One region of the Pararhizobium capsulatum DSM 1112 genome, then DNA from elsewhere that is predicted to be linked to it. Evidence: predicted binding sites of a transcription regulator. Region 1 holds the regulator's gene; the other holds the start of a gene.
What was found. The regulator HrcA, encoded in region 1, represses chaperone genes, less so after heat shock. The targets are predictions, from matches to a motif close to GTTAGCACTCNCNNNNNGNGAGTGCTAAC.
Positions count from the first base shown of each region.

Region 2: groES (co-chaperone GroES) is a predicted target of HrcA. The motif match lies at 5,288-5,316, and genes of this name have one in related genera.

Region 1 covers NZ_JAUSVF010000001.1:877,740-886,977, forward strand. Annotated here, with positions in the region: gene hemW (radical SAM family heme chaperone HemW) at 1-164, opposite strand, end outside; gene rdgB (RdgB/HAM1 family non-canonical purine NTP pyrophosphatase) at 203-859, opposite strand; gene QO002_RS04135 (VOC family protein) at 871-1,287, opposite strand; gene rph (ribonuclease PH) at 1,549-2,268, opposite strand; gene hrcA (heat-inducible transcriptional repressor HrcA) at 2,446-3,528, shown strand; gene grpE (nucleotide exchange factor GrpE) at 3,617-4,228, shown strand; gene QO002_RS04155 (D-arabinono-1,4-lactone oxidase) at 4,407-5,642, opposite strand; gene QO002_RS04160 (SDR family NAD(P)-dependent oxidoreductase) at 5,658-6,425, opposite strand; gene ptsN (PTS IIA-like nitrogen regulatory protein PtsN) at 6,535-6,999, opposite strand; gene hpf (ribosome hibernation-promoting factor, HPF/YfiA family) at 7,164-7,739, opposite strand; gene rpoN (RNA polymerase factor sigma-54) at 8,001-9,238, opposite strand, start outside.
Region 2 covers NZ_JAUSVF010000003.1:211,493-220,730, reverse strand. Annotated here, with positions in the region: gene QO002_RS26195 (LysE family translocator) at 1-38, opposite strand, end outside; partial or broken gene QO002_RS26190 (IS6 family transposase) at 174-847, opposite strand; gene QO002_RS26185 (hypothetical protein) at 1,034-1,234, shown strand; gene QO002_RS26180 (calcium-binding protein) at 1,359-2,711, opposite strand; partial or broken gene QO002_RS26175 (cold-shock protein) at 3,016-3,102, opposite strand; gene QO002_RS26170 (globin domain-containing protein) at 3,326-3,667, opposite strand; gene QO002_RS26165 (response regulator) at 3,735-4,229, opposite strand; gene groES (co-chaperone GroES) at 5,369-5,665, shown strand; gene groL (chaperonin GroEL) at 5,732-7,366, shown strand; partial or broken gene QO002_RS26145 (IS6 family transposase) at 7,700-8,445, shown strand; partial or broken gene QO002_RS26140 (plasmid partitioning protein RepA) at 8,501-8,767, opposite strand; gene traI (acyl-homoserine-lactone synthase) at 9,110-9,238, shown strand, end outside.

The DNA.
Region 1 (9,238 bases):
ATTTCCTTCAGGAAAGCCGCGACGAAACGCGGCTGGTCCACCGGCTGATGACGGACATGGCTGTTGAAATCGCAGTAGGGACATTTGGCGGCGCAGAAGGGCCAATGCACGTAGACCCCGAAGCCGGGGTCCGTGTGGTCGCCAATGGAGTTGAAAATGGCCATTCCGTTCGTTTCTTCGGACCTTGTCCGTCTGTGGTGGCTCAGATGCCTTTCGGGGCATCAAGGCAGGTTTCGGCAAAAAGCTTGAAGGCGCGGGCGCGATGCGACAGCGCATCGGCATCGCCCGGTTTCCAGCCATGTTTTTCCTCGGCCGTCATTTCACCGAATGTGGTGTCGTAACCATCAGGTTGAAAGACCGGATCGTAGCCGAAACCGCTTGTGCCGCGCGGCGGCCAGACCAGATGGCCGGCGACTTCGCCGCGGAAGAGTTCGACATGGCCATCCGGCCAGGCAAGGCAGAGCACCGAGACGAAGCGGGCGGTTCGGGCCTCACGCGTGGTCGCACCCTTTTCCTGAAGCGCAGTTTCCACCTTCTGCATCGCCATGGCGAAATCGCGGGTGCCATCTGATGTTTCAGCCCAGTTTGCCGTATAGACGCCGGGGGCGCCATCCAGTGCATCGACGACGATGCCGCTGTCATCCGACAGGGCGGGCAGGCCGGAAGCGTTGGCGGAGGCGAGCGCCTTGATTGTCGCATTCTCCTCGAACGTCGTGCCGGTTTCATCCGGCTCGATGAAGTTGAGGTCGGCAGCGGATTTGGCGGAAAAGCCGAGCGGGCCGATCAGGTCGTGGATTTCCCGGATCTTGCCGGCATTGTGACTGGCGACGATCAGGGTCTTGTCTTCAAGCTTGCGCATTGGGTTTTCTCTCAGTCGATGTTCCAGAGGCCGGGTTCGGCGCATTCAAGGCTGTTTCCGGCGGGATCTCGGAAATAGAAGGACCGGGCACCGGTCGGCCAGCGGATGTCGGCCTCGACGGCGATGCCGGCGGATTTGAGTTTTTCGGCGAAGCGGTCGAGGTTTTCCGAGGCCACGCGGAAGCAGGCGTGACCTTGACCCTTGGTGCCGTGTGGCGGAACGGGCAGGGCGCCTTCGTGGGGCGGGTTCACCGTCTCTTCCGGATTGAAGATCAGAAGAACGCTTTGGCCGCAACGGAAAAAGACGTGGCGGTTTCCGGCGCGGGTGATCTTTTCGAGGCCGAGGATGGTGCCGTAGAAGTGTTCGGCGGCGTCGAGGTCGTCGGCGTAAAGGGCGGTTTCGAGGATGCCTTCGAGGGCGTTAGCCATGGTGATGACCTCTCGTGAGCTTGGAATATGCCGCTCCACCCCCCTCTGTCAGCGCTGCTGACATCCCCCCCGCAAGGGGGGAGAAGGGGAGTATGCCGGTCGCCCCAGCCAATCTCCCCCCTTGCGGGGGAGATGTCACGAAGTGGCAGAGGGGGGTGGCGGCGGCTTGCTCTGGCTTCGGCAGGGCGCGCCAAATCTTTCCCCGCGAGAGGGTTAGGGTGAGGGGCAATCCTGTCGTTGAAAGTGCCATCGGTTCCTGACTTAACCTGCGACAGCCTGCTTCTGCAGCGTCACCAGTTCGGCGATACCGTTCTTGGCAAGGCCCATCAGGATTGCGAATTCGGTTTCGGAGAAGGGCTTGCCTTCTGCAGTGCCCTGGATCTCGACGATGCCGCCGGAGCCGGTCATGACGAAATTGGCGTCGGTTTCGGCAGCGGAGTCTTCGAGATAGTCGAGATCGATCACCGGCTGGTCGGCGAAGATACCACAGGAAATCGCGGCGATATGGTCCTTCAGAACCTTATCGACCTTGATCATGTTACGGGCTTCCATCCACTTCAGGCAGTCGTGAAGGGCAATCCACGCCCCTGTGATCGAGGCGGTGCGGGTGCCGCCATCGGCTTGGATGACGTCGCAGTCGATCGAGATCTGGCGTTCGCCGAGCGCCTGAAGATCGACGACAGCGCGCAGCGAGCGTCCGATAAGGCGCTGGATTTCCTGGGTGCGGCCGCTCTGCTTGCCAGTGGCGGCTTCACGCTTCATGCGTTCACCGGTGGCGCGCGGCAGCATGCCGTATTCGGCGGTGACCCAGCCCTTGCCGCTGTTACGCAGCCACGGCGGCGTCTTGTCCTCGAGGCTTGCCGTGCACAGCACATGCGTATCCCCGAATTTCACCAGACAGGAGCCTTCGGCATGCTTGGAAACATTGCGCTCGAAGGAAACCTTGCGCATCTGGTCGGTTTTTCTGCCGGAGGGCCGCATCATGAACTCCTTTGATGTTCGTGCAGCCTTCTAGCCTATGTTGACGCGAAGGGAAATCATTTCGGTGCGAGATAAAACCGCTGTATCCAAGGGGCTGGCGCGCATTTTCTCTTTTGCACTCCTGCGGCGGATCACTATATTTCATGCAGATGCAACAGCATGGAATTTGCAACGTAGATGGTAATCAACAGATCCGGGGCCAGTGACAGGCTTTCCTCGCTCGACGAGCGTTCGGGAGAGATTTTTCGCCGGATCGTCGAGAGCTATCTCGAAAACGGCGAGCCGCTCGGCTCCCGCAGTCTTTCGCGGTTGCTGCCAATGTCGCTTTCGCCCGCATCGGTGCGCAATGTGATGAGCGATCTCGAAGATCTTGGTCTCATCTATTCTCCCCATATATCGGCGGGCCGCCTGCCAACCCAGATCGGGCTGCGTTTTTTCGTCGATGCCTTTATGCAGGTTGGCGATCTTTCCGCGGAAGACCGCGCCTCGATCGACCGGCATGTGCGCCGCAGCGACCACGGACAACCGGTGGAATCGCTGCTGACCGAGGCAAGCCAGATGTTGTCGGGCATGTCACGGGGCGCGGGGCTGGTGATAACGGCCAAGTCCGATCCTATTCTGAAGCATGTCGAATTCATGCGGCTTGCCCCGACGAAGGCTCTTGCCGTTCTTGTCGGCGAGCATGATCAGGTCGAAAACCGCATCATCGAACTGCCGAGCGGCATCACCAGTTCGCAGCTGACGGAGGCCGCCAACTTCCTTAACGCCCATCTCGCCGGCCAGACGCTGCACGAGGCGCGCGGCCAGCTGCAGAAGGTCAAGGAAACGGTGCGGCTGGAGCTTGATGCGCTGTCGCAGGATCTGGTCGAGCGCGGTCTTGCCATCTGGTCGGGCGGCGACAGCGACGACAAGCCGACGCAACTCATCGTCCGTGGCCGGGCCAATCTGCTGGAAGGTCTTGCCGGTGCCGACGATGTCGACCGGCTGCGCATGCTGTTCGACGATCTTGAAAAGAAGGACAGCCTGATCGAAATCCTCAACCTTGCCGAAAGCGGGCCGGGGGTGCGTATCTTTATCGGCTCGGAAAACAAGCTGTTTTCGCTGTCCGGCTCGTCGCTGATCGTCGCGCCCTACAAGGATAGCGATGAGAAGATCGTCGGCGCAGTCGGCGTCATCGGCCCGACGCGCCTCAACTATTCGCGCATCGTGCCGATGGTGGATTATACGGCACAGCTGATGTCCAGGCTGTCGCGCGGATAGCGGCATTTGCCCAAGGCCGCGTTTGCGCCCTTGATTTTTGGCGTCCGAAGCTCGATATCGGCACCATCTAGACTTTCCGGAGACCGGTATGACCGAAGACACGAAGAATTACGGCCCCGAGGCCTATGAAACCGAAGGCGCCGCGGCAAGCGAAGCTGCTGCTGAAGCCGGTGCTGAGGTTACCGAGCAGGAGCTGCTCGAAGCTGCGCGCGCCGAAACCGCCGAGATGCGCGACCGTTACCTGCGCCTCGCCGCTGAAATGGACAATCTGCGTCGCCGCACCGAGCGTGACGTCAAGGATGCCAAGTCCTATTCCGTCGCCGGCTTTGCCCGCGACATGCTGGCCGTTTCCGACAACCTGCGCCGCGCTCTCGATGCCATCCCGGCAGAGGCCCGTGCTGCAGGGGATGCCGGGTTCAACGCGTTGATCGAAGGCGTCGAGATGACCGAGCGCTCGATGCTGTCGGCGCTGGAGCGCCATGGCGTGAAGAAGCTTGAGCCCGAAGGCCAGAAGTTCGATCCGAACTTCCACCAGGCCATGTTCGAAATTCCGAATCCGGACGTGCCGAACAACACGGTGGTTCAGGTCGTTCAGGCCGGTTACACGATCGGCGACCGCGTCCTGCGGCCGGCCATGGTCGGCGTTGCCAAGGGCGGCCCGAAGATCGCGATCGTCGACGGCGAGACGCCGGCGGCTTAAGGCTGGTGCGAAGGGGTTCACCCCCTCTATCACTTCGTGAGATCTCCCCCTCAAGGGGGGAGATTGTTCATTTCCCTTGATAGCTTCGTTTACATGAGCGAGAGCGCGCCTCTTGCGACCCCCCTTGAGGGGAAGATGCCCGACAGGGCAGAGGGGGGTAAATCCCTCAACATTCACTTCATCCAAACAACTGCTTCAGATGGTCGTTCAGGAACCGCCCTTCCGGATCGAGCTTGTTCCTCAGCGCCCGGAAATCGCCAGCGCGCGGATAGAGCGCCGTCACATCCTCTGCGCCGAGGAAGTGGAGCTTGCCCCAGTGCGGGCGGGAGCCGAACTGGCGCAGGATATCGTCCACATCCTTCAGGTAGTTCCAGTAGTCGGTGCCGGGCTCGCCGGAGACTGACAGGGTAATGGAATCTTGCTCGAAGAATGGGCTGATCCAGCCGGGATCGCCGGCGGTGAAGCGGTATTCGATCGGGTAGATGCAAGTCGGATGCTTTTCCAGCATCAGCTTGCGCACTTCCATGCAGGCCTGCTTGCCGTAGCGCAGAGGCACGGCATATTCGAGCTCGTGGAAGTTCGGGACGTATTCGATCGGGTAGATCTCCGAGGAATAGGCGATCTTCTCGAAACCCCTCTCCATCGGCGGCTCGGTGGTGATGTCGATCGTCTTCATCTCGCAGACATCCGACAGGCTGTCGGTGGTCGAGACGGAAGACGTGTCCGGCAGGCAGTAGCAGTGGCGGCTTTCCGGTACGGGGCACCAGAAGAAGCCGAAATGCCGGTGGTTTGCCGCGAGATCGTCGTGTTGCTCCATGCATTCGTCGAAGGTGCAGCGCCAGAGCTTTTCATGCAGATTGTAGCTCTCCATCGCCTGCAGGGTGATCTCCGAGATCACGCCGAGCATGCCGATGGAAACCCGCGCCGCGTTCAGGAGGTCGGGTCGGCTTTCATCGACGATGAGGATACTGCCGTCGGGCTGCACGAGCCGCATGCCGACAATCTGGGAGGCCATGTTGCCGAGCTTGATGCCGGTGCCATGGGTGCCGGTGGTCAGCGCGCCGGCCAGCGCCTGGCTGTCGATATCGCCCTGGTTGATCAGCGAGAGGCCGGCTTGCTTCAACGCCTTGCCCAGCGTGTTGATCGTCGTGCCGGCGTGGACGGAGACACGCTTGCGGGCCGTGTCAATATTGGTGATGCCCTGCAGCCCGGAGAGGGTGAGGTGCAGGCCGCTCGTGAGTGCCACGGGTGTAAAGGAATGGCCCGAGCCTGCGCAGCGGACGTTCAAGCCATCTGATGTCGCCTCCCGCACCATGTCCGCCAGCGCGGCTTCACTGTCGGGAGCGCCTTTGTGTCTGACGATGCACGACTGGTTTCCGACCCAGTTGCGCCAGTGTCCGCCTGCTTCCATCATGGTTCTCTCCCTGGCTCACACCGCCGTAAAGCAGTTGTCGACGAAAAGATGGGTGCCGTTGACGAAGCTCGATTCATCGCTGGCGAGGAAGAGGGCGGCCTGGGCCACTTCCATCGGGTCGCAGAGCCGGCCCTGCTGGGCGGCGATCGCGGCATCCGAAACATCGACACCGTATTTGGCGAGACCCACCAGTTCGCGCTTGCCGTGGTCGGTGGCGATGAAGCCGGGGCAGACGGCGTTGGAGCGGATGCCGCGATCGCGAAACTCGACGGCGATGGCGCGGGCGAACATATGGCAGGCGCCCTTGGTGGTGTCGTAGAGCACTTCCATCGGGGTCGCGGCGACGGCCGAGATCGAGGACGTCGAGACGATGCTGCCGCCACCGGCCGCCAGCATGCCGGGCAGCACGGCCTTGGTCATCAGGAACATCGAGCGGACATTGACGGCCATCAGCCGGTCCCACTCCTCCTCTTCTGTCTCAAGGAATGGGCCGACGGCGAGGATGCCTGCGTGATTAAAGAGCACGGTAATCGGCCCGAAGGCGTCCTCCACCGCCTTCACCGCGGATTTGACCTCCGAGGAGACCGAGACATCGGCGGGTGCGAAAATTGCCTCACCGCCTTCAGCGCGGATTGCCGCGGCAACTTCCTCACCCTTGCTGCGTGGCAGATCAACGATGCCGACGCGCGCGCCTTCCCGAGCGAAAAGCTGGGACGCAGCAAGGCCGCAGCCTCCCGCGCCGCCGCTGATCAAAGCCGTTTTACCTGCAAGCCTGCCTGCCATGTCGTTCTCCTCGTTTTATGTTTGCGAGGATATTATCGACAAAACAAAGGCTGTCGATATCCGGGATATCAACAGCCTTTAAAAATCAAACAGGTAGAGGCGACAATGATCAGGCCGCGTTGGAGGCCTGGTCGTCGCTGAGGAAGGTGTAGATGGCGGAAACGGAATCCGTTCCCCTGAGTTTTGCCACCATGTCCTGATCGCGCAGGACGCGCGCGATGCGCGAGAGCGCCTTCAAATGATCGGCGCCCGCGCCTTCAGGCGCAAGCAGAAGGAAAACCAGATCGACCGGCTGATCATCAAGCGCTTCGAAATCGACGGGCGTTTCCAGGCGCGCGAAAATGCCGACGATCGAGGTGAGGTGCGAGAGCTTGCCATGCGGTATGGCAATGCCGTTGCCCACGCCGGTCGAGCCGAGGCGTTCGCGCTGGAGAATAACGTCGAAGATTTCCCGCTCGGAAAGGCTGGTGATCTTGGATGCCTTAACCGCCAGCTCCTGAAGGAGCTGTTTCTTGGAGTTGGCCCTCATGGCCGGAATTATCGCATTCTGCTGCAGCAAGCCTGCCAATGCCATTCTGGTTGTCCTTGTTGCCCCAGGATAAGGTCCATCGTCCAGCTTCGTGCCGGGGATAGCCTTTCCGATCGTCTCACGACGGTTTCGACGGCCCGGTCAAGGCCCCCAATCACCGCCAGGAAAAACGGAGGTGGAAACGGCTTTCGCCGTCTCCACCCATCCGCTCAGCCCTTAATATTGGAGGAATCGATCCAGCCAATATTACCATCGTTGCGCCGATAGACGATATTCAACTGCTCATTGCCTGGGCTACGGAACATCAAAACCGGCTCGTCCGTCATGTCGAGCGCCATGACGGCGCTTGCAACGGACATGGTCCTGAGTTGTTTGGAACTCTCCGCGACAATCGTCGGCGCGTAATCCTCCGGAAGATCATCGTCTTCGTCGGGCACGGAATCCATCACGGTGTAAGCTACTTCGGCAAATCCTGCATGACCATTGCCATTGTGGTGATCCTTGAGCTTGCGCTTGTAGCGGCGGATGCGTTTTGCAATTCGCTCCGACGCTGCGTCAAATGCCGCTTGCGGGTCATTCGCTTCGCCACTTGCCTGCAAGGCTGCACCGCTGTCGAGGTGTATCTTGCAATCGGCACTGAAACGAGATCCAGACTTTTCCACAGTGACTTGGCTTGAATATCCTCCGTCAAAATATTTCGTAACGGCCTGTCCTATCTGGTCTTCAATTCGCAGACGGAACGTTTCGCCGATTTCCATATGTTTACCGGATACACGCACACTCATGGAGTTTCCTCTCTTTTCGTGATTTGCGTAGCCAGTCTATTCCAACCGCATCCGTCATCCAAGCACTTCACGCACGCAAACGAATTTTGCGTCGCTCGGCCTGAAATGTCTGGGATCGGTCAATTGCGGGCTTCAAGCCCTGCCTTCAGCGGCGGCCTAATACAGGCGATGCCGCGGGAAGTCAAGGGAATGGTTAAAAATCGAATAAGCTTCGAACTCGACCTGTTGGAAAGTCGAGGATCGAGGATATCCGGTTCCGCTTCACGCCGATACTTTGGCAATCGCGCGTTTTTCCCGGCGGCGCTGCACCGACGACGGGATATTCATGGCTTCTCGGTATTTGGCAACCGTTCGTCGGGCGATGTCGATGCCACCTTTCTTCAAGAGATCGACGATATCGTCGTCGGAGAGCACCGCGCTCGGGCTCTCCAGCGTGATCATGTTGCGGATCCGGTGACGGACGGACTCGGCTGAGTGTCCGTCTCCGCCCTCGGCGGAGTTGATCGAAACCGTGAAGAAATATTTCAGTTCGAAAAGCCCGCGCGGGGTGAGCATGTACTTGTTTGATGTCACGCGGCTGACAGTGGATTCATGCATCTTGATCGCGTCGGCCACCGTCTTGAGGTTCAGCGGTCGCAGGTGATCGACGCCGTTGACGAGAAAGGCGTCCTGCTGGCGCACGATCTCGGTCGCCACCTTCATGATGGTGCGGGCGCGCTGGTCGAGGCTGCGGGTCAGCCAGTTGGCTGTCTGCAGGCATTCAGACAGAAAGGCATGGTCGTCGCTGTTCTTCGGCGCGTGGCGTGCCACGGTGGCGTAGTAGCTGTGATTTACGAGGACACGCGGCAGGGTTTCCGGGTTCAGTTCCACGGCCCAGCTGCCGTCCGGCGCGGCGCGCACGACAATGTCGGGAATGATGGCCTCGGAGGCGCCCGTTTCGAAGCCGGTGCCCGGCTTGGGATCGAGCTTGCGGATTTCCGCCAGCATGTCGATCAGGTCTTCCTCGTCGACGCCGCATATCTTCTTTAGCGTCGCAAAATCGCGCCGCGCCAGAAGTTCGAGATTGTCAATAAGGGCGGCCATGGCCGGATCCAGCCGATCCCGCTGACGCAGCTGGATCGCCAGGCACTCGCTCAAGGATCGTGCAAACACGCCGGGCGGATCGAGCTGCTGCAGGCTTTCCAGCACGCGGGCAACATCGGCCGGGACGGCGCCCAGCCGATCCGCGATCTCGCCGATATCCGCATGCAGATAACCTGCATCGTCCAGATGATCGGCCAGATGCTGGGCAATCAGCCTGTCGCCGGGCGCGTGGACGCAAAAGGGAATCTGGGTATCGAGGAAATTGCGCAGCGTGGTCTGGTTGGCGACGAAATCTTCAAGGTCGTACCCGTCATCGCCGCCGCCAGGCATGGATTTCCACTGGCCAAGCAACTCCGGCGCGTCGGCCCGCTGAGGGGTCATGTCATCGGGAAACACGTTCTCGAAATTGGAATCGA
Region 2 (9,238 bases), on a different contig from region 1:
GTGAACACAAGCAGGAGCTGATCGAGATCGGCGAACATTAAATCTTTCCTCGTACTTGAGATCAGATGCGACTTAGCAGCTTGAACGCGATCAGCCAACCTGATCGCGCCAAACCCAGTGGTCGCCAGTTTGGGGCGATGTCACGTTGTTTCCTTGACGCCCGGACAAGGCGCTTATCTGTCAACTCCGGCACCTGCGGCGGTCACGGCTTTCCACTGCGCCATTGCGCGGATCCGATGAATGTGGGTGGCTAGGGCTAAGCGTTTCCGTTGCAGCGCGACGAATAGATTGCGGACTGCTGAGAAGACCGAGATGAAACGTTGCAAGCCGCCGACAGATCGAAATCCCTGCATCATCCGTTCTCTTATTCGAAGTGGCACGTGAGAATTCTCCGCATGATTGTTTAGGCCCTTGCGTGATCGATGTTCGACTGCGGCATCACGTCCGTTTTTGCCCCTCCCTACGAGCGCAGCTTGTCGCTAGCGATGCGTTCGGCGTCAGGCCTTGCTTTCTCGTCGAGGACGTAACCGTCCTGGTCAACGGCACGCCAAAGCCGGTGTTTTCGGCCACCCATGGAAATCACGACCTCGTCCAAATGCCAGATATCTTTTCGCGGCGGCTTCTTTCTGCGCAGCGGCTTCACGTAAGCGGCCCCGAATTTGCGGCTCCATCGCCGTATCGTTTCGTAAGACACGACAACGCCGCGCTCCAGCAGCTATTCCTCGACCAGCCGCAGGCTCAAAGGGAACCGGAAATACAGCCAGATCGCATGGGCGATGATCTGCGGTGGAAAGCGGTGGTTCTTGTAACTGAGAGGCGGCGAGTTCCTCTCAGCCGAATTATCCATCAACCGTTAGGCTGCTGATAACGTGACATCGCCGACCAAGGACCTTGTCGTTCAGCAGATGGAAGCGTTCTCTGCATTCATTGCACGTCACGTTCTTCGTGACGGCCCCCAGTGTTGACTATGATGGTCCGCCCTCCGAACGCATCTAATGTGATGTGCCTTCGTTGAAGGAAGAGGAGCCGATCGATGACGATTTCGATCCTGAGCACCGATGTAGGAAAGAATAGCTGCAGCGTTGTTGGGATTGACGACAAACGCGCCGTGATTGTCCGCCGAACGATGCGGCGGCAGACCCTCATTGAGTTTGCCACAAGGTGCCGACGTGTATCATTGTTGTGGACGCGCGTTGCGGCGCTCACCACCTTGGTCGGCTATTCGTCGCTCTAGGACATGAGGTGCGGCCACAGGCCATGTAGCCGATTATTCGTCGGCCCCGCGTTCGCAGGGTGATCCCCCCCGTCGCAGAGCGAACGCCGGGCAGTCTCGACGTTTACGATTTTGGGCATTCGCCTCAAATGATAAAGAAATCGGTGCTGGTAATTGCCAGTCCCGCCGCCAGCTTCGCGAACTGGACGCCGGCATAGGATGCACCGTTTCCATCCCGGTCGTAAAGCAGTTTGCCGGTATCGGTTTCATAGACGATCCGGTCGGATGCGTCGGCAGCCACACCCGTCGTGTTCTTGACAAAGGCAGTTGCGTCGAGAACGCCGGTCGCCGTCAGTTTGGTGAATATGGCGTTTTCCAGCCTGATCGTATCGGCAGCGACATTGTAGTCGCTGATGGTATCGACATTGGTGGCGGCGCTGAGCGCGGTGTCGAACACAAATGTGTCGTTGCCCGAACCGCCTGCGAGTGCATCCTTGCCGGCATAGCCTTTGATGATATCGTTTCCCGCGCCGCCGCTGATCGAGTTTGCCCCTGCGTTCCCGAAGAGGCTATCGTTGTACTTGGAGCCGGTCAGGTTTTCGATCGAACTGAAGGTGTCGCCTTTGGCCTCACCCGTATTGAGAGACGGGGTCAGCAGGCTGACGACAACCCCGGTTGTCGCCCCTGAATAGTACGCGCGATCCGTTCCAGCCCCGCCGCTGAGTGCGTCGGCACCCGCACCGCCCACCAAGGCGTCATTCCCATTGTCGCCATACAACTTGTCGTTGCCGGCATAGCCGGAGATGGTATCCCCATCGTCGCCGCCGTAGAACGTGTCCGCAAGTGCGCTACCGTAGAGCTTGTCGGAGCCCGCATCCGCATTTACCGTGCCTGACAGCGTCCCAAGCCGAGAGTCGAAAACGTCATTGCCGCCGCCAAGAAAAAGCGTGCCATCCATCTTACCGGTGTTCGTGATCTGGTCGATGGCGCTTGCGTTTGTGCTGACATAGGCAAAGTGGCCCGATTTGATCGTACCGTTGTTTTCGACGTTCAGAGTTTCGCTGCCTGAATGAAAGATGCCATAAAGTCCCCCATCGATGAGGCCGGTGTTGATTACTGTCGATTGTGAGGCTGCGTTTGTGCCGTCGATAAGTAGGGCCACAAAAGAACTGAAGATCGTGCCGTCATTTTCTACAAGGGAATCAAAGCCTCTGAGCGTAGCGCCCCAATTGGCAAATGCCCCGATATAGCCGTTTTCCCCTACGATCAAATGCTGATTGCTGTCCGCTGATCCATCATCGCCGAGAAGGATACCGTTGCTTCCTCCGACAACCGTCCCCTGAATATTGGCTGTGTGATAGCTTCCCGTTCCGCTAATTGAACTATTGTCGTTCGATCCCACCGTAATACCTACGGCGACAAAAACGCTGTCTGCTGTGGTCAGGTCGGCACGAAGACCCGTGCCAATGCTATTAAATCCAAATATCTGCAAGGCCATTCCTGCAATCTCCCATTAAACAATGGAGATACAGTACGCTCGAAAATATTTGTTGTCTTGGGAGCTGCTGAAAATATGGAAGCCAAGACTTCCATTATCCGCGGGTGCGACGAGACAGTAGGAATGATCTCAGCGCTTTCCGAATTGTTGCATTGGCGAAAACAAAAAGCCCCGGCTGTTGTTTCACGGTCGGGGCGATCTTTGTGAAAGTAGGCAATATCAGGGACGCTCTTAATGTGTGCAATCGCAATTCCTCGAAAGTACTGACACGCTGCAACGGTACCTGTAACGTTGTCAAACGGCGCACGTTTTCAGCACTTGCCTTTCCAGTTTTTCGGTCCTGGTCTATTTCATAGCTCACCTGTTGTCCTTCAGAATGTGAGCGTCCTCTCCAGCGCGGAGATCTCACGGACCCATCCATTCACCCTTGAGTACGCATGCGCGGAAGCAGGTACCCCAAGCGCGACAAGCGAACCGGAAAAAACGGGCTGCATTCTGGGCGATGCTGACACAACAAATCTTTTCCATCAGTATCAACGTTGGTGAAGCTCGCTTACCCGGCTTGAATTTGCCGCTGCTATCATCACGGTGGCAACCGTTTCATAGGCCGATGTTCATGCCGCGCGATATTCGAGTGTAAATCGTTTGGCGAAGAACACGGACAGGGTTTCCATCAGGGCCTTTCCCACCACGGTATAATGTTCATCTCGGACGCCGTAACCGACATGCTTTACCGCGAGTTGTTCCAGTGCCGGAACGACGGAATCAAGTCTACGCAAGGATTTGATGACCAGGGACTTGCGGCCCTGCTCTTTCATATCGGTGCTCGTAAACATGATCCTCAAAGAAGGATCGTGAACGAAAAGCCGTGCGTAAAATAGTGCAGCAGCTTGTTCTCCTGCCGCGCGGACTTCAGCGAAGCTGTCTTCAAGCAACACAATTTCGGTTTCCTGCATAATATCAGCTCCAGAGTTGTTTCGAAAGGTGACTTTAACAGTGCAATGTTTCCGGCAGAATTCGCCCTCAATCGAGCTTTGTTTCGATTGTTTCAGAACGCAAGGTGGGTTTTACTAACGAGCCAAGGACGCGCCTTATGTCTTCCGGTGTGAATGGCTTTTCGATCACGGGGCATTCGGAGCGCGCCAGGAAACGGCCGGCGGCAGGTCCCAACGTGTCTCCGGTGATGAAGCCGATGCGTCCTGCCAGCGTCGGAAGGGATTGGCGGAGCCAGTCAAAGAACGCTGGTCCGTCCCCATCAGGCATGCGGATGTCGCAAAGGATCGCTTCGACCGACAAACTGGCTTGTTTGAGACGAATTTTCGCCGCTTCGCCGCTGTTGACCACCAGGGCCCTGAAACCGAGTTTTTCGACAGGATGGGCCGTGATCAGGCATTCATCTTCAAAGGGTCTGCCGCCTTCAGCGGCGGTCACGGCGAGCTTCGTTTCGACAAGCAGGCATCTGACACATATGTTTACGGCGACTCCAACGGTGACAAGTTGGCGGATTTCAGTATCCATTTCGACGACGCCATCGCCTTCCAGGCCAGCGACTTCGTCCTATAGTCGCGGGCGGGGAGCCTGTGTTTTCAAGCTCCCCGTATCCCCATTGAAAGCCGTGGAGATATCTGCCAAGAAAGCGTCCGGCTATTTCACCGAGACAGGCGGCCGAGGCTATTGCCGGGGTTCCGACTGCGTCATGAATGCGGTGCTGGCCCAGATCGCCGTCAGGTCGTAGACGTCGCCCGGTGCAAGTGCCATTGACGTCTTTTCAGTAGTCGTGACGATCTCGCGGTAGTTGTCATTCCGTTTGCGCCGTGATCTCTGACATTCGATGACCGTAAGTAAGTCCTGAAAGTTGTCGCTCTCCGCCTATGCCGTTTGATGAACTCTTCACGGTCTCCCACTTCACGAATAGCGCCAACTACCTCCGCAGCAAGCGCATCGGGGATGGCGGAATTGCCGGCGGCGATTATGATATCACCGGCTTGAGGCTCTCGTTGATACGTTTGTAGTCAAGGGGGTTCGGCAGCAAGAAGTATTCCATGCCATCTCCGATGAGCTACAAGGACTTCGCGAGGCGCTCGCCCGTGACCGCGATCTGGCGGACGATGGTTCGAACAGCGCCCTTGGGGAGCCATCCAACGACTGGCCAGGTGCCCGTTCGTCAGTTGGGGCGGGCATCACCCGCTTACGGGCGTCTTTGTAGCGGGCGGTTTTATCGGTTTGACGATGCTCGACGCTGAGGCAGTAGCCGTCGCTTCTTTTGCCAATTCTGCCTCAGTCTTTGGGCGAAACCTGATCATGTCGGTGTACCTTTTTTGCGGATGGGTAATTCACCCTCAGCAATCGAGAGCAAAGATTTGTCCGCAACATAAAGTCATGCATAACACAACGCTGAGAACGAAGAAGAACTTTAAATTGTAGAACGGTCAAAACCCGACGGTTTGCAATTGAATTGCGGTAATTATTATTTCTGACAATCAGATGATTTGCTAAGAATCACCAAAAAGCATGCCGAGAATATTTTATTTCTTTAGGCGCAAGGATTTATAATAATACACGATTGCAGAAGAATGGCTAGCACTCAATGGTGGAGAGTGCTAAGATCGCGCTTCGGGAGAAGCCATTCGGCTGTGATCCCATCAAGGAATCCAAAAATGACTGGGACCAATTTTCGTCCGCTGCACGATCGCGTCGTCGTGCGCCGTATTGAGGCTGAAGCAAAGACCAAGGGCGGCATCATCATTCCTGATACCGCCAAGGAAAAGCCGCAGGAAGGCGAAATCGTCGCTGTCGGCACCGGCACCCGTGACGACAAGGGCACGCTCATCGCGCTCGACGTCAAGGGCGGCGACCGTGTCCTGTTCGGCAAGTGGTCGGGCACCGAAGTCAAGCTCAACGGCGAAGACCTTCTGATCATGAAGGAAGCCGACATCATGGGCGTTATCGGCTGATCTGAGCCGGTTATCACCTTCCACATTCCATAAAACCAATTGGGCATCAGCCCGGGAGTTTTTATCATGGCAGCCAAAGAAATTAAGTTCGGCCGTACCGCGCGCGAAAAGATGCTGCGCGGCGTCGATATCCTCGCTGACGCCGTCAAGATAACGCTGGGTCCTAAGGGCCGCAACGTCATCATCGACAAGTCCTACGGCGCACCGCGCATCACCAAGGACGGTGTGGCTGTTGCCAAGGAAATCGAACTGGAAGACAAGTTCGAGAACATGGGCGCCCAGATGGTCCGCGAAGTTGCTTCGAAGACCAACGACATCGCCGGCGACGGCACCACGACCGCAACCGTTCTCGCCCAGGCCATCGTCCGCGAAGGCGGCAAGGCCGTTGCAGCCGGCATGAACCCGATGGACCTGAAGCGCGGTATCGATCTTGCTGTGGCCGAGGTGGTCAAGGGTTTGGTGGCCAAGGCAAAGAAGATCAGCACGTCGGAAGAAGTGGCTCAGGTCGGCACGATCTCCGCCAACGGCGAAAAGGAAATCGGCCAGTACATCGCTGAAGCGATGCAGAAGGTCGGCAATGAAGGCGTCATCACGGTTGAAGAAGCCAAGACCGCCGAAACCGAACTCGAAGTCGTCGAAGGCATGCAGTTCGACCGCGGCTACCTGTCGCCCTACTTCGTGACCAACCCTGAAAAGATGGTTGCCGAACTGGAAGACGCTTACATCCTTCTCCATGAGAAGAAGCTTTCCAACCTGCAGGCAATGCTTCCGGTTCTCGAAGCCGTTGTTCAGACCGGCAAGCCGCTCCTCATCATCTCGGAAGACGTCGAAGGCGAAGCTCTTGCGACCCTCGTCGTCAACAAGCTGCGTGGCGGCCTGAAGATCGCTGCCGTCAAGGCTCCGGGCTTCGGCGATCGCCGCAAGGCCATGCTCGAAGACATCGCGATCCTGACCGGTGGCCAGGTCATCTCCGAAGACATCGGCATCAAGCTGGAAAACGTCACGCTCGAAATGCTCGGCCGCGTCAAGAAGGTGACCATTACGAAAGAGAATACCATTCTCGTCGATGGTGCCGGTAAGAAGGCGGAAATCGACGGCCGCGTGGCCCAGATCAAGGCTCAGATCGAAGAAACAACCTCCGACTACGACAAGGAAAAGCTGCAGGAACGCATGGCCAAGCTTTCGGGCGGCGTTGCCGTCATCCGCGTCGGTGGTGTGACTGAAACCGAAGTCAAGGAAAAGAAGGACCGTATCGACGACGCGCTGAACGCAACGCGCGCTGCCGTTCAGGAAGGTATCGTTCCTGGTGGTGGTACGGCTCTGCTCCGCGCCTCGATCGTTCTCGACCTCAAGGGCGCAAACGACGATCAGACCGCCGGTATCTCGATCATCCGCAAGGCACTTCAGTCGCTGGTTCGCCAGATCGCGGAAAACGCAGGCGACGAAGGCTCGATCATCGTTGGCAAGATCCTCGAAAGCAACACCGACAACTTCGGCTACAACGCCCAGACCGGCGAATTCGGCGACATGATCGCCATGGGTATCGTCGATCCTGTCAAGGTTGTCCGTACGGCTCTGCAGAACGCAGCTTCGGTTGCTTCGCTGCTGATCACCACGGAAGCCATGATTGCCGAACTGCCGAAGAAGGATTCGGCCGGCGGCGGCATGCCTGACATGGGCGGCATGGGCGGTATGATGTAATAGGTCTCCGATTTCGTAAGAAGGGCACCATGCGGGTGGAGTGCTGCAACGTACTCCACCTCGCGACGTTGGAATGATGCTAAGCAAACAACGGCGTTCGCACCTATGCTCCGAACGCCTCGCCCTTAAAGACCTCCACTCAGTGCGTTGGACGGCAGCTTTGCACCTTCGTTGCTGAAGCTGACCGGCAGTGACGGGTCGCACCTAATATAAGTAGGCAGTTTCATCTGCGCGCCACAACCAGCCAGAGGGGGCCCGTCGCAAATTTTCGTGGTTAACGAGCTGTTCACCGTCGGCGAGGAAGTTCCCGCTCCAATGTTGTGGAGCGTACAAATGATTCTGAATGCCATTGCCGAGAAGCTGAAGCGCCAGTCGAAAGATGATTTCAAAGGGCGGCATTTCGAGGCATGGCTGATCGTGCAGGCGGTGACCTGCGCTACCCGCTCAGCTACCGAGATCTCGAGGAGATGTTCCAGGAGCGCGGCTTTGAAGTGGACCACAGCACGATCAATCGCTGGGTTCTGGCTTGTGAACCGATGATCGATAAGCGGCTGCGCCAGTTCCGCCGACCGCATTGTGGCTCAGTCCGGATTGACGAGACCTACGTCAAGATCCGCGGCAAGTGGCGTTACCTGTACCGCGCCATCGATAAGCACGGAAACCCGATTGACTTCCTGCTCACCGCGAAGCGTGATCTCGATGCCGCCAAGCGCTTCTTCCGCAAGATGCTGAAGGACGAGCCCTTGTTGTCACCGGCAAAGATCGGCAGCGACGGCGCCAACACCTTCCCCTCAACGATCAAGACTGCCGTCGATGACGGGCTCCTGCATCCAGACCCGGTTCACTATGTTACCAAGCATCTCCAGCAAGCCATCGAGAGTGACCACTTTCGAGTGAAGAGGAACATGCCGAAAATCGGCGGTTTCCAATCCTTCAATACGGCGCGCCGAACGATCGCGGGTTTCGAGGCGATGCTTAGGCTGAGAAAGGGCTTCGGCTTCACTGGCGCTTGGACTGTCAACGATCAGAACGACCTGCTCGCGCGCCTCTTCGGACTTCAAAAAGTTAACAAAGCATGAAGCGCACCCCATTCAGGGTCGAACTGCGGGCCGAACCTGACTTTGCGACAAGCCGGCGAAGCTCCAACATCCGGTCAGCCGTATAATAGCGCCGTCCACTGACCGATTCGATCTCGGGGCCCTTCCCCTCCGAATGAATTTGTCGAAGATGGCTTTGGGTGACGCCGATGAAGTCGGCGACTTCCCCCAGTTGAAATTTGCGCAATCCCTTGCGAGCATCGGGGGGATATTGCTGGCTGCGGAGCATATGCAACGCATTTGAGATCTTTGCCCCTTGCTGGGCAATCTCGATATCAAATCGGTTGGGCTGCGAATGGCTCATTTTGCAAACTATTCCCCGGGAGATCTCCCGATTCTCGCATAGCCGCAAGAGATTTAAGGTTAACAAAGGGTTAACGCAAAATCGGCCTGTTGGAAGTTTGAAAATTCTTTTTCTTGCGTTTTCATGTATTTAGCAAGCGAAATGGCCTGCCGCGTTCCTGCTCTGTTTTACTGTGGCTCCTACAATTCGCCCGCCTTTATGTGTGCGCACAACGCCGTGCTTGATCGCTCTTTGTCGCTTGTCCTGGCCGACTCACGCCAGTGCGCCTTGTAGGATTATACAACTGCCGACGTGTCAAAATCTGTGCTGATTTCCAGCCGTCTAACAACGACGGAGAAAATCATGCAGGTTCTCGCGCTATCAACGCCTCGGACGATCCCAGAGGCGCACCTCCTTCATGTCCACTACCAGCTTCGTGCCCGGGTCTTTGCCGATCGCCTGGGTTGGGAAGTAGACGTAACGGCGGGGTGC